DNA from 2 places in the Streptomyces sp. NPDC003635 genome. Region 1 is predicted to be linked to the other one. Evidence: predicted binding sites of a transcription regulator. Region 1 holds the regulator's gene; the other holds the start of a gene.
The links. The regulator HrcA, encoded in region 1, represses chaperone genes, less so after heat shock. The targets are predictions, from matches to a motif close to TTNGCACTCNGNNNNNCNGAGTGCNAA.

Region 1 (9,400 bases):
GTGCTGACGCTGCGCGGGCGGCTGCTGGCGGACGCGGTGGTGCGGGACCTGGTGGACTGATCACTCCGTGACGAAGTCGATCAGCTGCTCCACCCGGCCCAGCAGCTCCGGCTCCAGGTCCTTGTAGGAGCCCACCCGCTTCAGGATCGCCTGCCACACCGCGCCGGTGTTCTCCGAGGGCCAGCCCAGGGCCCGGCACACCCCCGTCTTCCAGTCCTCCCCGCGCGGCACTCGTGGCCAGGCCTCGATACCCAGGGACGACGGCTTCACCGCCTCCCAGACGTCGATGTAGGGGTGGCCGACCACCAGGGCGTGTTCGCTGGTCACCGACTGGGCGATGTGCCATTCCTTCGTGCCGGGGAGCAGGTGGTCCACCAGGACGCCCAGGCGGGCGTCGGGGCCGGGCGCGAAGTCCGCCACGATCCTCGGCAGGTCGTCCACGCCCTCCAGGTACTCCACGACGACGCCCTCGACGCGCAGGTCGTCGCCCCAGACCTTCTCGACCAGTTCCGCGTCGTGGCGGCCCTCGACGTAGATGCGCCCGGCGCGGGCCACCCGGGCGCGGGCGCCGGGGACGGCCACCGAGCCGGAGGCGGTCCGGGCGGGCCGTCGCGGAGCCGGTCCGGACGGTCGTACGAGCGTCACCACGCGCCCCTCCAGCAGGAAGCCGCGCGGCTCCAGGGGAAACACCCGGTGCTTGCCGAAGCGGTCCTCCAGGGTCACCGTGCCGGCCTCGCAGCGGATCACCGCGCCGCAGAAGCCGGTGCCGGGCTCCTCGACTACCAGGCCGGGCTCCGCCTCGACCTCGGGTACGGGCTTGGGCTTCTTCCACGGAGGGGTCAGGTCGGCGGAGTACTGGCGCATTCGGATGACGATAGGAGAAGCGCCCCGGCGGTCACCGCGACACGCCGAAGCGGGCCGCCAGCTCGTCCCGCTGCCGCCGTACGAACCGCGCGTCCACCACCGCTCCGTGACCGGGCACGTACACCGCGTCCTCGCCGCCCAGCGACAGCAGCCGGTCCAGGGCCGCCGGCCAGTGGGAGGGTACGGCGTCCGGCCCCGCCTGCGGTTCGCCGGACTCCTCGACCAGGTCGCCGCAGAAGACCACCTCCGGGTCGCCGGGGACCAGCACCACCAGGTCGTGGGCGGTGTGCGCCGGGCCGACGTTCGCCAGCAGGACCTGACGGCCGGGGCCGAGGTCGAGGGTCCACTCGCCGGAGACGTGGTGGCGGGGCGGCACCAGGGTGTCCGCGGCCTCCTCGGCCTCGCGCGCGTCCAGGCCGTTGCGCACCGCGTCCCCGCGCAGCTCCGCCCGGCCGTGCGGGCCGTACACCGACTCGATGCCGACCGCGCCGAAGACCTCCGCCCCCGCGAAGGCCGCCGCCCCGAAGACGTGGTCGAAGTGCGGATGGGTCAGCGCGAGATGAGTCACACGGTGCCCGGCGAGCGCCTCCGCCCGCAGCCGCAGCCGCGCCCCTTCGGCCAGGCTCGACCCGGCGTCGACCACGAGGGCCTTACCCTCCCCGACGACCAGCCCCGCCGTGCAGTCCCAGCCCGGTAGCCGGCACCTCCCGACCCCGGCCGCGACCCGCTCCCATCCGAGCTCTTCCCAAGTCACCGTCATACCGCGACGCTAGCTGTACAACCCGTCACAGCAGGACCGACCTTGCCCGGGGTGTACCCCACCGCCGTACACTGGGGCCGGGAACGCTGGCACTCGGACGGACAGAGTGCCAGGCAGGCGCCCCGGGGGACTGGGGGACGACTTCTGGAGGTGTGCGCGGATGCTGAGTGAACGCAGGCTGCAGGTGCTGCGCGCCATCGTCCAGGACTATGTGGGCACCGAGGAGCCGGTGGGGTCGAAGGCCCTGACCGAGCGGCACAACCTCGGCGTCTCCCCGGCGACCGTCCGCAACGACATGGCGGCGCTGGAGGACGAGGGGTACATCGCCCAGCCGCACACCAGCGCCGGGCGCATCCCGACGGACAAGGGCTACCGGCTCTTCGTCGACAAGCTGGCCGGCGTCAAGCCGATGACCGCGCCGGAGCGGCGGGCCATCCAGAACTTCCTCGAGGGCGCCGTCGACCTCGACGACGTCGTCGCGCGGACGGTACGGCTGCTCGCGCAGCTGACCCGGCAGGTCGCGGTCGTCCAGTACCCGTCGCTCACCCGCTCCACCGTGCGTCACGTCGAGCTGCTCTCGCTCGCCCCCGCGCGCGTGATGCTCGTGCTGATCACGGACACCGGGCGGGTCGAACAGCGGATGGTCGACTGTCCGGCGCCGTTCGGCGAAACGTCCCTGGCCGATCTGCGGGCGCGGCTGAACAGCCGGGTCGCGGGCCGGCGCTTCACCGATGTGCCGATGCTCGTCGAGGACCTCCCCGAGGGCTTCGACATCGAGGACCGGGGCACGGTCTCGGCCGTTCTCTCCACCCTGCTGGAGACGCTGGTCGAGGAGAACGAGGAGCGGTTGATGATCGGCGGCACCGCCAATCTCACCCGCTTCGGACATGACTTTCCCCTCACGATCCGGCCGGTCCTGGAGGCCCTCGAGGAGCATGTCGTGCTCCTCAAACTCCTGGGCGAGGCCGGGGATTCGGGCATGACCGTACGCATCGGTCACGAGAACGCCTACGAGGGACTCAACTCCACGTCCGTGGTGTCGGTCGGCTACGGTTCGGGCGGCGAGGCAGTCGCCAAGCTCGGCGTGGTCGGACCGACCCGCATGGATTACCCGGGAACGATGGGAGCGGTACGCGCAGTGGCACGGTACGTCGGACAGATCCTGGCGGAGTCGTAAGTGGCCACGGACTACTACGCCGTTCTCGGCGTGCGTCGCGACGCGTCGCAGGAAGAGATCAAGAAGGCCTTCCGGCGGCTCGCGCGCGAGCTGCACCCGGACGTCAACCCGGACCCGAAGACCCAGGAGCGGTTCAAGGAGATCAACGCCGCTTACGAGGTGCTCTCGGACCCGCAGAAGAAGCAGGTCTACGACCTCGGCGGCGACCCCCTCTCGCAGGCGGGCGGCGCGGGCGCGGGCGGCTTCGGCGCCGGTGGCTTCGGGAACTTCTCGGACATCATGGACGCCTTCTTCGGTACGGCGTCCCAGCGGGGTCCGCGCTCGCGTACGCGGCGCGGCCAGGACGCGATGATCCGGCTGGAGGTCGAGCTCGACGAGGCGGCCTTCGGCACGACGAAGGACCTCCAGGTCGACACGGCCGTCGTCTGCAACACCTGCAGCGGCGAGGGGGCGGCGCCGGGTACCTCGGCGCAGACGTGTGACATGTGCCGGGGCCGTGGTGAGGTCTCGCAGGTCACGCGGTCCTTCCTCGGACAGGTCATGACCTCGCGGCCCTGCCCGCAGTGCCAGGGCTTCGGCACGGTGGTGCCGACGCCGTGCCCCGAGTGCGCGGGCGACGGGCGCGTACGGTCCCGCCGTACCCTCACGGTCAAGATCCCGGCCGGTGTCGACAACGGCACCCGGATCCAGCTGGCCGGTGAGGGCGAGGTCGGGCCCGGCGGCGGTCCCGCCGGTGACCTGTACGTCGAGATCCACGAGCTGCCGCACTCGACCTTCCAGCGGCGCGGGGACGACCTGCACTGCACGGTCACGATCCCGATGACGGCGGCGTCCCTCGGCACGAAGGTGCCGCTGGAGACCCTCGACGGCATGGAGGAGGTCGACATCCGCCCGGGCACCCAGTCCGGCCAGTCGATCCCGCTGCACGGCCGGGGCGTCACGCACCTGCGCGGCGGCGGCCGGGGCGACCTGATCGTCCACGTCGAGGTCCAGACCCCGACCAAGCTCGACCCGGAGCAGGAACGCCTCCTGCGCGAGCTGGCCAAGCTACGCGGCGAGGAACGGCCCCAGGGCCAGTTCCAGCCGGGTCAGCAGGGGCTGTTCTCTCGGCTGAAGGACGCGTTCAACGGCCGCTGAGGCGGGCTGCTGGGGGTCCGGGGGTCGCTCCCCGGGTAAGCGCAGTCAGCCGGGTCAGCAGGGGCTGTTCTCTCGGCTGAAGGACGCGTTCAACGGCCGCTGAGGCGGGCTGCTGGGGGTCCGGGGGTCGCCCCCCGGGTAAGCGCAGTCAGCCGGGTCAGCAGGGGCTGTTCTCTCGGCTGAAGGATGCCTTCAACGGTCGCTGAGACCCCGTGTTGCCGTAGGTCCATGCCACACGGACGGGTGGATTCGGACTTGTTCGGAGGACGTGACAACATGCCGTCATGTCCTCCGCGCTGACCGATCTCTTTCCTCTTCCGATCGTGCAGGCCCCCATGGCGGGCGGGGTCTCCGTGCCGACGCTCGCCGCCGCCGTGTCCGAGGGCGGCGGGCTCGGGTTTCTCGCCGCCGGGTACAAGACCGCCGATGGCATGTACCAGGAGATCAAACAGCTGCGAGGCCTCACCGGGCGTCCGTTCGGCGTGAACCTCTTCATGCCGCAGCCGGAGTACGCCGACGCCGCGGCGATCGACGTGTACGCCCATCAGCTCGCCGGTGAGGCCGGGTGGTACGAGACCGAGCTGGGGGACCCGGACAGCGGACGGGACGACGGCTACGACGCCAAGCTCGCGGTCCTGCTCGACAACCCCGTGCCGGTGGTCTCCTTCCACTTCGGCGTCCCGAGCCGGGACGTCCTGGACTCCCTGCGCCGGGCCGGCACCTTCACCCTCGTCACCGCCACCACCGCCGAGGAGGCCCTCGCCGTGGAGCGCGCCGGTGCCGACGCGGTGATCGCCCAGGGCGTCGAGGCCGGGGGACACCAGGGGACCCACCGCGACAACCCGGAGACCGACGGGTCCGGGCTCGGACTGCTGTCCCTGATCGCCCAGGTCCGGGAGACCGTCAGCATCCCCGTCGTCGCCGCCGGCGGCATCATGCGCGGCAGCCAGATCGCCGCAGTGCTCGCCGCCGGTGCCGCCGCCGCCCAGCTCGGCACGGCCTTTCTCGCCACCCCCGAGTCCGGCGCCCACGCCGTGCACAAGCAGGCGCTCACCAACCCCCTGTTCGCCCGTACGGAGTTGACCCGGGCGTTCTCCGGCCGCCCCGCGCGCGGTCTGGTCAACCGGTTCATGCGCGAGCACGGCCCGTACGCGCCCGCCGCCTACCCGGAGCTCCACCACCTCACCTCGCCGCTGCGCAAGGCGGCCGCCAAGGCGGGCGACGCGCAGGGCATGGCGCTGTGGGCCGGACAGGGCCACCGGATGGCACGGGACCTGCCCGCGGGACAGCTGGTGGAGGTGCTGGCGGCCGAACTCGCCGCCGCCCGGACAGCGTTGTCGACCTCGCGGGACGGGGGTGCGGTGCGATGACCGCGCCGGTCTTCGTCGTCGAGCGCCTCGACTCCGGCCCCGGCGCGCAGTACGTCCTCGACGGCCCCGAAGGGCGGCACGCCGTCTCCGTGAAGCGGTTGCGGGCCGGCGAGGACGTCGTCCTCACCGACGGCGCCGGGCGCTGGGCGGACTGTGTGGTGCTGGAGACGGAGGGCAAGGACCGGCTGGTCGTCCGGATGGACGCCGTGACCGAGGAGCCCGAGCCGCGCCCCCGCATCACGGTCGTACAGGCCCTGCCCAAGGGCGACCGCGGGGAGGTGGCCGTCGAGACCATGACCGAGGTCGGGGTCGACGCGATCGTGCCCTGGTCGGCGTCCCGGTGCATCACGCAGTGGAAGGGCGAGCGCGGGCTCAAGGCGCTCGGCAAGTGGCGGGCCACCGCGCGGGAGGCCGGCAAGCAGTCCCGGCGCGTCCGCTTCCCCGAGGTCGCCGACGCCGCCTCCGCCAAGCAGGTCGCCGCGCTGCTCGCCAAGGCCGACTTCGCCGCCGTGCTCCACGAGAGCGGCACCGAGCCGCTGGCCGCCGCGGAACTGCCCGCCGACGGGGAGATCGTGCTGGTCGTGGGACCCGAAGGGGGCGTGTCCCCGGAGGAGTTGGCGCTGTTCGCCGAGGCCGGGGCGCGGCCGTACGTGCTCGGCCCCACCGTGCTGCGCACCTCGACCGCCGGGACCGCGGCGGCCGCGCTGCTCCTCGGCCGCACCGGCCGCTGGGGCTGACGCCGGGTCAGCACCGGTTCGCCGGGAGCAGCTGTACGTCCTCCCGGCGGACCGCGAAGGACTCCTGGATCGTGCCGTTGTGGCGGGCCGGGTCCCAGAGCCAGATCCAGTCGCCCGTGGTGCCGAAGGACAGCACCTGGTGGTCGGTGGGGGCCGGGCCGTTGTCGACCGCCAGCGGCTTGGCGGCGTCCACCGGGCGCACGCAGACGAAGTGGCCGTAGACGCCGAAGTAGTCCGGCGGGCGGGCGCCCTCGCGGGCGACGTTCTCCGCGGCCCGGCCCGCCGCGGAGGCCGCGTCGCGGGTGCCGATGCCGATCGCGGACAGGGCGAAGACCACGCCGAGCAGGGTGGCCAGGACCACCGCGAAGAGCCGGTTGCTGCCGTCCCGGCCCAGGTGGAAGTGGCGCAGCCAGCCGAGGACCGCCACGAAGAACACCGCGCTGCCCAGGGCGAGCCCCATCGGCTCGGCCGCCGCCGCGTACCGGCCGAGGGTCGACACCGGCACGGCGTCCGCGCGGATGTCGAAGCGGTCCAGGTACGCCGCGTGCATCTGCCCGCCCAGCCAGCCCACCATCGACCAGAGCACCGGCACGGACAGCGGCACCAGCCAGGCCGCGTGCCGGGTGAAGAAGGTGCGCCGGACGGCCAGCACCACTCCGGCGCCCGTGAACAGGCCGAGGGCGAGCACCAGGACGCCCGCGCGCAGTTGCTGGGGGGTGCTGCCGTGGCCCACCAGGGCGCCGAAGGCGGCCAGCGCCGTGGTGCCCGCGAGGCCCGCCGCCCACTGGGTACCCCGGCCGCTCGCGCGGGTCTCCTTGGCGGTCCGGCCCAGGGGCAGCGCCCCCGCCGTGCTCAGCAGCGCGGGCAGCAGCTTCCAGGCGCCCTCGGCCCAGACGACGTACATCCCGCAGACCATCGCGCCGACCAGTCCCGTCATGGCCGCCCACAGCCACACCAGCCGGACCCGGCGCTCGTGCGGGGTCTCGTCGCGCGGCGGGTCCGCGTCCGAGTGGCCCGGGACCCGCAGCGCGTGCGCCGCCGCGTCGAAGGGACGGCCGCCCAGGGCGCGGGCCGTCAGCTCGGCCTCCGCCTCCTGCCGGGAGTCCGGGCCCGCCGGCACGGTCACCGCCCGCTGCTCGTCCGCACCGCCGAGCCGGATCCACACCCGGCCCAGCGTCGGCAGCGCGCGGTGCACGTAGTACGTCGTCCGGGCCGGGCGTTCGTGCTCGACCAGGGCCGCGTCCCGCACCAAGGCGCCCAACTCGGCCTGTTTGACGAGCCGTTCGACCTCCATGGTGGCCGTGCGCAGGGCGCCGAGGCGGGCGCCGTGCAGCCGGACCTCGACGACGAGGGCGGTGCGGTGGGCAGCGGGGGAGGGCTCCTCGGCCGGGCGTACGGCCCAGCCGCGCTCCTCGAACAGGGCCGTGACATACGCCACTTCGTCCGGCTGATCGACCACGTCGACGAGCATGCGCACCCGGCGCCGGCGCGGCGGCGCGGGCGGTCCGGCCGCCGGGTCGGGCCCGGGCTCGGTACTCTGCTGGGGCTCGTCGGGGACGCGTGGTCCCGGCACGAGTCGGGGCGAGCGGATCCGCGGCGGTGTCAACGATCGCCCGGTGCGGCGGCAGTTGGGCGGCACTCGATTGTGACGCGCGGGAGTGCTGAGTGACCGTATGCGCTCTACCGCGTCGGGCCGGACAGTGGGAGGCTGCCCTCCATGGGGGTATTGAGGCGGATTTGGGCTCGCCCGCGTGGGGCACGTGTGGCGGGAGCGGCGGGACTGGTCGTGCTGGCCGTCGGCGGGGCGGTCGCGTGCGACGCCGTCGGCATGAGCACCGCGTCCATCGCGTGGACCACCGACAAGACGGTGACCGATGAGCTGGAGCGCCAGAAGGCGGATGTCCAGTGGCTCACCTGCCGGGCCTCCTACGGCGACGGGTCGACGCCGAGCGCGGGTGAGGACACCGTCGCCGAGGTCGACTGCACCGGCAAGACCAAGGACGGCAAGGAGATCACCGTCGACGGCCTCGTCACCCGCGCGATCGACAACAAGTGCGTACGCGGACACCTCACCGCGAAGGTCGACGGCAAGACGTGGTTCGAGGTCGACGGTCTCGGTGACTGCGACGGCACGCCCTCGCCGATCACCCCGCCGAGCGGCGGAGCCCAGCAGCCCGAGCCCACGGTGACGGTGACCGTCACCAAGACGCTGTGGTGCAAGGAGGATCCGCAGTGCTGGCCCGAGGGCAAGTGATCGGAAACCCCGCACCCGCGATGACCTGTCTGCGTAGGGTGATCGGGTGACAGCCGCCTATCTCCGGTTCCCGCATCCGCACGGCGAGTCCGTCGCCTTCACCGCCGAGGACGACGTCTGGCTCGCCCCCCTGGACGGCGGCCGGGCCTGGCGGGTCAGCGCCGACAACATGCCGGTCGCCCTGCCGCGCGTCTCGCCCGACGGCACCACCGTCGCCTGGACGTCCACCCGCGACGGCGCCTCCGAGGTGTACACCGCCCCGGTGTCCGGCGGCCCCGCCACCCGGCTCACGCACTGGGGCGCCCGGACCCGGGTCCGCGGCTGGACCCCCGACGGAGACGTCCTCGCGGTCAGCAGCCGGGGCCAGGCGAGCCGGGACCGGACCTGGGCGCACGCCGTCCCGCTCGGCGGCGGACCGGCGACGACCCTGCCGTACGGGATCGTCGGGGACGTGGCCCACGGGCCGCACACCGTGCTGCTGTCCGCGACCATGAGCCTGGAGGCGGCCCACTGGAAGCGCTACCGGGGCGGCCGTGCGGGCAAGCTGTGGATCGACCGGGACGGGCAGGGCGAGTTCGTCCGGCTGCACGAGGAACTCGACGGGAACATCGAGTACCCCGTCTGGGCCGGTGACCGGATCGCCTTCCTCAGCGACCACGAAGGCGTGGGCGCGCTCTACTCCTCCCTCGGTGACGGCTCCGACCTGCGCCGCCACACCCCCCTGGACGGCTTCTACGCCCGGCACGCGGCCGGGGACGGCACCCGGATCGTCTACGCCTCGGCCGGTGAACTCTGGCTGCTCGACGACCTGGACGGCGCCGAGCCGCGCCGGCTGGACATCCGGCTCGGCGGCCAGCGCACCGACCGCCGCCCCCACCCGGTCAACGCCGCCCGCTGGTTCGGCGCCGCCGCCCCCGACCACACCGCGCGCGGCAGCGCCGTCCTGGTGCGCGGTTCCGTCCACTGGGTCACCCATCGCTCGGGCCCCACCCGGGCGCTGGCCGCCGAACCCGGCGTACGCGCCCGCAAGCCCCGTACCTTCCGCGTCGACGGCGAGGAGTGGGCGGTGTGGGTGACCGACGCCGAGGGCGACGACGCGCT
Region 2 (9,400 bases), on a different contig from region 1:
GTCGGGGGTCGTTTGCGTCTACAACTACATACCGCTCATCCAGAGGGGCAGAGGGATACGGCCCGATGAAGCCCCGGCAACCCTCCAGTCGGTTCTCGTAGCGATCACTGTTGATCGTCCTCGCGAGGCTCCCGGCTAGGGAAGGTGCCAAATCCGTCTCACGGCGAGATGCGTCGTGAGGAAGATGAGGAGAAAGGGCCTCGCCTCACATGGCTGTGCAGACTGTCGCAACCACCTCGAACACCGTCGACCTCGGTCCCGCCGCCGCCCTGAGCTGCCGCGAGTGCGGTCACCGGGTACCCCTCGGACCGGTCTTCGCGTGCGAGGAGTGTTTCGGCCCGCTGGAGATCGCCTACGACTTCTCGGACTACGACACCGAGGAGCTCCGCAAGCGCATCGAAGCGGGACCCGCGAACATCTGGCGCTACGCGCCGCTGCTGCCCGTCCCCGCGGACGTGGCCGACAAGCCCAACCTCAACCCCGGCTGGACCAAGCTCGTCAAGGCCGACAACCTGGCCCGCGAGCTCGGCGTGACCGGCGGGTTGTATGTGAAGGACGACTCCGGCAACCCGACGCACTCCTTCAAGGACCGGGTCGTCGCCCAGGCCCTCGAGGCCGCGCGCGCCTTCGGCTTCACGACTTTGAGCTGCTCCTCCACGGGCAACCTGGCCGGTGCCGTCGGCGCCGCCGCCGCCCGCGCCGGCTTCCGGTCCTGCGTGTTCATCCCGCACGACCTGGAGCAGGGCAAGGTCGTCATGGCCGCGGTCTACGGCGGTGAGCTCGTCGGGATCGAGGGCAACTACGACGACGTGAACCGTTTCTGCTCCGAGCTGATCGGCGACCCGGCCGGCGAGGGCTGGGGCTTCGTCAACGTCAACCTGCGGCCGTACTACGCGGAGGGGTCCAAGACCCTGGCGTACGAGATCTGCGAGCAGCTCGGTTGGCAGCTGCCGGACCAGCTGGTCGTCCCGATCGCCTCCGGCTCGCAGCTCACGAAGATCGACAAGGGTCTGCAGGAGCTGATCAAGCTCGGGCTCGTCGAGGACAAGCCGTACAAGATCTTCGGTGCGCAGGCGCTCGGCTGCTCGCCGGTGTCGACGGCCTTCAAGGAGGGCCACGACGTCGTCCGGCCGCAGAAGCCGAACACCATCGCCAAGTCGCTGGCCATCGGCAACCCGGCGGACGGGCCCTACGTCCTGGACATCGCGCGCCGCACCGGCGGTGCGGTGGAGGACGTGACCGACGAGCACGTCGTCGACGCGATCCGGCTGCTCGCCCAGACCGAGGGCATCTTCGCGGAGACGGCGGGCGGCGTGACGGTCGGCGTGACGAAGAAGCTGATCGAGAACGGCGTGCTGGACCCGTCGCTCACCACGGTCGTCCTCAACACCGGCGACGGCCTCAAGACCCTTGACGCGGTGGCCGGCACCGGTCTCACCGCCACCATCCGTCCGAACCTGGACTCCTTCCGAGAGGCTGGCCTCGCATGAGCGTGACCGTTCGCATCCCCACCATCCTGCGCACCTACACCGGCGGCCAGGCCGAGGTCGCCGCTGAGGGCGGGACTCTCTCCGAGGTCATCGCCGACCTGGAGAAGAACCACACCGGGATCGCCGCTCGGGTGCTGGACGACCAGGGCAAGCTGCGCCGTTTCGTGAATGTGTACGTCAATGACGACGACGTCCGCTTCGAGCAGGGCCTGGAGACGGCGACCCCCGACGGCGCCGGAGTTTCCATCATTCCGGCGGTCGCCGGCGGCTGATCGTTACCGTCGGTAAGGTGTGTCACCGAGAGTTCATCGAATTGCCCTCTCCGTAAGAGAAACGGAGGGGGCAATTCTGCATGGTTGAGCGCGGTACAGTTGGGGAACCCGCTTCTCTTCGCATGCCGGGAGCATATGAGTACCGCGTGCACATGCGACGAGAAGTAGCCAAAGTGTGCGGCCCTTTTACGACATGTGCTCCTTTTGTGGGGCCCGACTTGCCCCGAATTCGGGCGAATTCTCACTACATTCCGGACCCGATGCGTCCAGAATTCTCGTCCGATTGACCTGTTGCAGACGGCAGTTGGACAGATACATTCAGCCGCGGTCGACGCGTTCCGGCGCACGCCCCCAAACCGTGGGGGGTGAGGTCTGACCCGGATCCGCGAAGTGCGGATCTGTGCAAGGGCCAGTAATAGGGGAGTTAGGCATGGCTCAGGGCACCGTCAAGTGGTTCAACGCGGAGAAGGGGTACGGCTTCATCGCGGTCGACGGTGGTGCGGATGTTTTCGTCCACTACAGCGCGATCCAGATGGACGGGTACCGCACCCTGGAAGAAGGCCAGCGGGTCGAGTTCGAGATCTCGCAGGGCCAGAAGGGCCCGCAGGCCGACATGGTTCGCGTCACTGCCTGAACGCGCGACCAACGAACGGCAAGCGACGTCTTCTGCTGAAGGGCTCGCACCAAGGGGACCCAACCCCCGGGGTGCGAGCCCTTCCGCGTGCGCCCCCACGAGTGCCCGTTTCGCGAGCGCGCCTTGCACTCTCATGGGTCGAGTGCTAATCATTGGCGTTAGCACTCTGAAGGTGAGAGTGACAACGAAGGACCGGGTCGGTGAGGCCGCAGGCCGGGTGGGGCAAGGAACCACGAGGCAGGCAGGCCGTCCGTCGCGGGCGCGGGCGCGGTCCGAAGGAATCACCCCCAGTCCTGGAGGGACCACTTCACATGGCCAAGATCATCGCGTTCGACGAGGAGGCGCGGCGCGGCCTCGAGCGCGGCATGAACCAGCTCGCGGACGCCGTGAAGGTGACGCTCGGCCCCAAGGGCCGCAACGTCGTCCTCGAGAAGAAGTGGGGCGCCCCCACGATCACCAACGACGGTGTCTCCATCGCCAAGGAGATCGAGCTCGAGGACCCGTACGAGAAGATCGGCGCCGAGCTGGTCAAGGAAGTCGCCAAGAAGACGGACGACGTCGCCGGTGACGGTACGACCACCGCGACCGTTCTCGCCCAGGCGCTGGTCCGCGAGGGCCTGCGCAACGTCGCCGCCGGCGCCAACCCGATGGCCCTGAAGCGCGGTATCGAGAAGGCCGTCGAGGCCGTCTCCGCCGCCCTGCTGGAGCAGGCGAAGGACGTCGAGACCAAGGAGCAGATCGCCTCCACGGCCTCCATCTCCGCCGCCGACACCCAGATCGGCGAGCTCATCGCCGAGGCCATGGACAAGGTCGGCAAGGAAGGCGTCATCACCGTCGAGGAGTCCCAGACCTTCGGTCTGGAGCTGGAGCTCACCGAGGGTATGCGCTTCGACAAGGGCTACATCTCGGCGTACTTCGCCACCGACATGGAGCGTATGGAGGCGTCCCTGGACGACCCGTACATCCTGATCGCCAACTCCAAGATCGGCTCCGTCAAGGACCTGCTCCCGCTGCTGGAGAAGGTCATGCAGTCGGGCAAGCCGCTGCTGATCATCGCCGAGGACGTCGAGGGCGAGGCCCTGTCGACCCTGGTCGTCAACAAGATCCGCGGCACCTTCAAGTCCGTCGCCGTCAAGGCCCCGGGCTTCGGCGACCGCCGCAAGGCGATGCTGAACGACATCGCCATCCTCACCGGCGGCGAGGTCATCTCCGAGGAGGTCGGTCTCAAGCTCGAGAACACGACCCTCGACCTGCTGGGCAAGGCCCGCAAGGTCGTCATCACCAAGGACGAGACCACCATCGTCGACGGTGCCGGCTCCTCCGAGCAGGTCCAGGGCCGGGTCAACCAGATCCGCGCCGAGATCGAGAACAGCGACTCGGACTACGACCGCGAGAAGCTCCAGGAGCGCCTGGCCAAGCTCGCGGGCGGCGTCGCGGTCATCAAGGCCGGTGCCGCCACCGAGGTGGAGCTCAAGGAGCGCAAGCACCGCATCGAGGACGCCGTGCGCAACGCCAAGGCGGCCGTCGAGGAGGGCATCGTCGCCGGTGGTGGCGTGGCCCTGCTCCAGGCCTCCGCGGTCTTCGAGAAGCTGGAGCTCGACGGCGACGAGGCGACCGGTGCCAACGCCGTGAAGCTCGCGCTGGAGGCCCCGCTCAAGCAGATCGCCGTCAACGGTGGTCTCGAGGGTGGCGTCGTCGTGGAGAAGGTGCGCAACCTGGCCGTCGGCCACGGTCTGAACGCCGCCACGGGCGAGTACGTCGACATGATCGCCGAGGGCATCATCGACCCGGCGAAGGTGACGCGCTCCGCGCTGCAGAACGCCGCGTCGATCGCCGCGCTGTTCCTCACCACCGAGGCCGTCATCGCCGACAAGCCGGAGAAGGCCGCCGCGGCCGCTCCGGGCGGCATGCCGGGCGGTGACATGGACTTCTGATCCTCCCGAGGATCGCGAGTCCGTCGCAGTACCAGCCGAGGGCGGCACCCCCTGTTCCGCAGGGGGTGCCGCCCTCGGGCGTGTCCGGCGTCACAGGGGGGTTCCCGGAATGCGGGCGGGGCCGGGGTCGTTGACGCGCCGTAGATGTATGCGCATGCATTCTCCCCGATCCAAGGAGCCCCCACATGACCGTCGCCACCTCCGAGGCCGCCGCGCGCGCCGCCGAGATCCTGTCCCGCCCTGCCACCATCAACGGGCTGACCGTGCCCAACCGCATCGCCATGGCGCCGATGACCCGCATGTTCTCGCCGGGCGGCGTCCCCGGCGAGGACGTGGTCTCGTACTACGCCCGCCGGGCCGCCGCCGGTGTCGGTCTCATCGTCACCGAGGGCACGTACGTCGGACACGCCTCGGCCGGGCAGAGCGACCGCGTCCCGCGCTTCCACGGCGCGGAGCAGCTCGCGGGGTGGACGAAGGTCGCCGACGCGGTGCACGCGGCGGGCGGCACGATCGTGCCGCAGCTGTGGCACATCGGCATGGTGCGCCAGCAGGGTCAGCCGCCGTTCGCCGACGCCCCGCCGGTCGGCCCCTCCGGTCTGCGCATCGGTGCCGACGAGCCGACCGGCAAGGCCATGACCCGGCAGGACCTCGACGACGTCATCGGCGCGTTCGCGGAGGCGGCCGCCGCGGCCGAGCGGATCGGGTTCGACGGTGTCGAGCTCCACGGCGCGCACGGCTACCTGATCGACCAGTTCCTGTGGGAGGGCACCAACCGCCGCACCGACGCCTACGGAGGCGACCCGGTGGCCCGCGCGACGTTCGGCGCGGAGATCGTGGCCGCCGTACGCGCGGCCGTCTCCGCCGACTTCCCGGTGATCTTCCGCTACTCGCAGTGGAAGCAGGACGCCTACGACGTCCGCCTCGCCGACACCCCGGAGGAGCTGGACGCCATCCTCGCCCCGCTCGCGGCGGCCGGCGTCGACGCCTTCCACGCCTCCACGCGCCGCTACTGGCTCCCCGAGTTCGAGGGCTCGGACCTCAACCTCGCCGGCTGGACGAAGAAGCTGACCGGCAAGCCCACCATCACCGTCGGCTCCGTCGGCCTGAACGGCGACTTCATCAAGGCATTCCAGGGCGAGGGTGCCGATCTCGGCAGCCTCGACAACCTGCTGGACCGCCTGGAGCGCGAGGAGTTCGACCTGGTGGCCGTCGGCCGCGCGCTGCTCCAGGATCCGCACTGGGCGCAGAAGGTGCTGGCGGGCCGGGTGACGGAGCTGACCCCGTACGACCCGGCGTCGCTCCAGACCCTCAGCTGAGCTGCCTGAGACCGTGCACCGGGTCGCCGCGAACGAGGCGGTCCTGTCCTCCGCGAGGGACTCGGTATCGACGCCCGCGACCTGCGTGAGCTGAAGTCGGAGCTGCTGGTCGGCTGGCTAGGCCGCGCCGGGGCGCGCTCGGTCGGCGGGTAGGCCGAAGAGGTAGGTCGTGGCGAAGCCGACCACGTACCCCGTCAGCAGCCCGCCCGCGTAGATCCCCGCCGTCCACCACAGGCCGCCGTTCCCCGCGAGCAGGGGGAACAGGGCCCAGCCCGACGGCCCGATCGCCGTCGAGCCCACCGAATCCCCGAGCATCGCGAAGCCGCCCACGAAGGCGCCGCCGGCCGCCCCGCCCACGCACGCCGTGAGGAAGGGGCGGCCCAGGCGCAGGGACACGCCGTAGATCAGCGGCTCGCCGACGCCGAGCAGGCCCGCGGGGAGCGCCGACCTGATCGTGGTCCGCATGGAGGTGTCGTGGCGCAGGCGGACGTACACCGCCAGTGCCGCGCCCACCTGGCCCGCGCCCGCCATCGCCAGGATGGGCAGCAGGACCGTGTGGCCCTGTTGCTCGATCAGCGTGGTGTGGATGGGGATCAGGGCCTGGTGCAGGCCCAGCATCACCAGCGGGAGGAACAGGCCGCCCAGCACCAGGCCCGCCAGCGCGCCCGTCGTCGACAGGAGCCAGTTCGCCGCCGTGCCGATGGCCGTGGAGATCTCGCCGGCCACGTACATGAGTCCGTAGAGCGTGGTCAGGCCCGCCAGCAGCACCGTCAGCGTCGGGGTCAGCAGTACGTCCAGGGTGCCCGGCAGCCTGCTGCGGCACGCCTTCTCCACGTACGTCCCCAGCAGCGCCGCCGCCAGGGCGCCCAGCACGCCTCCCTGGCCGGGGGCGAGGGTCATGCCGAACGCGGTCACCTTCGCCACCCCGGGGTACACCACGACCGCCGCCACCGCCCCGCCCAGCACCGGGGTCCCCCCGAACTCCTTCGCGGTGTTGTAGCCGACGAACACCGCGATCAGGGACATGAAGGCGCCGGCCAGGACCGACAGGGCCGGCGTGACGGTCGGCAGCAGGCCCAGGTTCAGCAGCAGACCGTTCAGGCCCGCCAGGATTCCGCAGCCGATCAGCGCGGGGATGAGCGGCACGAAGACGTTCGCCACCCGCCGCAGCGCCAGCTTCACCGGGGTCGCGTTCCGCTCCTGCCGGGCCCCCTTGCGCCGGAGCGCCTCGAACTCCGCCGCCACCCGCGCCACCACCCCGGGCCCCAGCACGATCTGGTAGGTGTCGTCCTCCACCACCCCGAGGACCCCGGGCACCGCCCGCAGCGCCTCCTCGTCGACCAGGGAGCGGTCGGCCAGGCCCAGACGCAGGCGGGTCATGCAGTGGGCGACGGACATGACGTTCGCGGGGCCGCCCACCAGGGGGAGGATCGCGGCAGCGGTGGTGTCGTACGAGGTGGTCACCACCCGAGACTGGGGTTCAGCCGCCCGCCGCCGCCAGCGCGGCGCGCAGATGGCCGCCGGACTCCTCCAGAAGGCGGGCGGCCGTCCTGCCGTCGACCTCCGCCAGCAGGACCAGGATGGCGTTCTTCACTTCTCCGTCCGTGGCCGCCAGCGCGCGCTCGATCTCCTCCTCGCCCGCGCCCGTCGCCAGTGCGACGATCCGGCGCGAGCGGGCGCGCAGCTTGTCGTTGGAGGCCCGCACGTCGACCATCAGGTTCCCGTACGTCTTGCCCAGCCGGATCATCGTGATCGTCGAGATCATGTTGAGCACGAGCTTCTGTGCCGTGCCGGACTTCAGGCGGGTGGAGCCGGTGAGCAGCTCCGGGCCCACGACGATCTCGACGCCGTGGTCGGCGGCGGCGGCGAGGGCGCTGTCCGCGTTGCAGGACAGGCCCACCGTCAGGGCGCCGAGCGCCCGGGCGTGTTCGACCGCGCCGATCGCGTAGGGGGTACGCCCGGAGGCCGAGACCCCGACCACCGTGTCCAGTGACGTGAGCGCGAGGGCGTCCAGGTCGGCGCGGGCCAGCTCCTTGGAGTCCTCGGCGCCCTCCACCGAGGTCACCATGGCCTGGGGGCCGCCCGCGATCAGACCGACGACCTGGGTCGGGTCGGTGTTGAAGGTGGGCGGGCACTCGGAGGCGTCGAGGACCCCCAGGCGGCCCGCCGTGCCCGCGCCCGCGTAGACCAGCCGTCCGCCGCGCGCCATCCGGTCCGCCACCGCGTCGATGGCGGCGGCGATCTGGGGGAGCCGCTCGGCCACCGCGGCGGGCACGGAGGTGTCCTCGCCGTTCATCAGGCGGGCGATGTCGAGGGTGGGCAGCCGGTCGATGTCGGCGAGGTCGGGGCGGAAGGCCTCGGTGGTGAGGGCCTCCAACTCGGCGCGCAGCTCACGGGGGTTGGACGGAGAGGTCATGGGCTCTTTCCACGTACGGGAACGGGTGAGGTCGACCGACGGCCGCGCGGCCCGTCCTAGCGCCGGTGCCGGTGGGCCAGCGCCTCGTAGGAGGCCGCGAGGGCGGGCGCCGCGGTCTCGTACGTCCGCTGCGCGACCCCCACGAACAGGCAGTCGACGACCAGCAGTTGACTGGTCCGGGAGGACATGGCGGCGGGGCGCAGTTCGCTCTCGCGGGCCGTGGAGGTCGTCAGTACGTGGTCGGCGTACTGGGCCACCGGGCCGTCGGGGCGTCCGGTGATCGCCACGGTCGTGGCGCCGTGCTCGAAGGCCACCCGCAGCGGCTCGATCACGTCCCCGGTCGAACCGGAGTGGGTGATCGCGATCGCCACGTCACCGCCGCGCAGCTGGACCGCGTTGGTCACGGCGAGGTGCGGGTCACTGTGCGCGTGGGCTATCAGTCCTATGCGCAGCAGCTTCTGGCTGAGGTCCTGCGCGACGAGGCCGCTCGCCCCCACGCCGTAGACGTCGATCCGCCGGGCCGAGGCCGCCGCCGTGACCGCCGCGCCGAGCTGGACGGTGTCGAGTCCGGCGGCGGTGTCGGCGAGGGTCTGCTGCTCGTCGTAGGCGAGTTTGGCGACGACGTCGGCGATCGGGTCGTCGACCGCGATGTCCGTGGTGATCGAGGGCGCCTGCCCGGACTGCTGCTGGGCGGCGAGTCCGGCGAGGGCGAGGCGCAGGTCGCGGTAGCCGGGGTAGCCCAGCAGCCGGGCCGTGCGGACGACCGTGGCCTCGCTCGTACCCGTGAGTTCCGCGAGGCCGGTGACGGTGAGGGCGGCGCAGCCGGCGGGGTCGCTCGCGACGGCCTCGGCGACCCGCTGCATGGAGCGCGTCATCGACGGGGCGAGGGTGCGCACTTTCGCGGCCAGAGCACCGCCGAAAATTTCCTTCACTTCCTGGGGCACATGTGAAAGATATTTTCGGCTCCGGGCCGAGGTCAAGAGCGCGCACAATGGCAGCATGGAGTCGATCGGTCCGCTTGAACAGGCCCTGCACGCCGCCCGTGCGCTCGTGCTCGCCGATCTGGTCGCGGACCAGGTCGCCGAGGCGGACGTGGTCTCGCTGGTCGAGGACTCCGTCACACAGCGCCGCTGGTGGGTGGAGCAGTGGCCGGCCGGCGCCGAGTTCGTCGCCGGACTGGTCGCGCAGGACGTCCAGGACGCCCTGCTGGAGCGGTACGGACGCTGGCCGCTGTGCCCGGTGTGCGGGGCGGGCGATCCGCACGCGCTGGACGTGGAACCGGAACTCGGGCCCGATCCGCACTGGGTGTGCCACAAGGCGGGAGTGAGGGTGGCCTCG

Region 2: a site for HrcA is predicted at 2,519-2,545, ahead of groL (chaperonin GroEL). Genes of this name have one in related genera too.

Annotation. Positions count from the first base shown of each region.
Region 1 is NZ_JBSFOK010000015.1:97,100-106,499, reverse strand. Features, by position in the region: gene hemW (radical SAM family heme chaperone HemW) at 1-60, shown strand, start outside; gene ACWDRW_RS16890 (DUF3097 domain-containing protein) at 61-864, opposite strand; gene ACWDRW_RS16885 (MBL fold metallo-hydrolase) at 896-1,624, opposite strand; gene hrcA (heat-inducible transcriptional repressor HrcA) at 1,785-2,801, shown strand; gene dnaJ (molecular chaperone DnaJ) at 2,802-3,938, shown strand; gene ACWDRW_RS16870 (nitronate monooxygenase) at 4,223-5,308, shown strand; gene ACWDRW_RS16865 (16S rRNA (uracil(1498)-N(3))-methyltransferase) at 5,305-6,045, shown strand; gene ACWDRW_RS16860 (hypothetical protein) at 6,053-7,618, opposite strand; gene ACWDRW_RS16855 (hypothetical protein) at 7,763-8,299, shown strand; gene ACWDRW_RS16850 (S41 family peptidase) at 8,346-9,400, shown strand, end outside.
Region 2 is NZ_JBSFOK010000002.1:146,990-156,389, forward strand. Features, by position in the region: SAM riboswitch class I at 33-191, shown strand; gene thrC (threonine synthase) at 210-1,490, shown strand; gene ACWDRW_RS02720 (MoaD/ThiS family protein) at 1,487-1,762, shown strand; gene ACWDRW_RS02725 (cold-shock protein) at 2,193-2,396, shown strand; gene groL (chaperonin GroEL) at 2,708-4,330, shown strand; gene ACWDRW_RS02735 (NADH:flavin oxidoreductase) at 4,516-5,646, shown strand; gene ACWDRW_RS02740 (PTS transporter subunit EIIC) at 5,764-7,110, opposite strand; gene murQ (N-acetylmuramic acid 6-phosphate etherase) at 7,127-8,062, opposite strand; gene ACWDRW_RS02750 (MurR/RpiR family transcriptional regulator) at 8,119-9,006, opposite strand; gene ACWDRW_RS02755 (hypothetical protein) at 9,062-9,400, shown strand, end outside.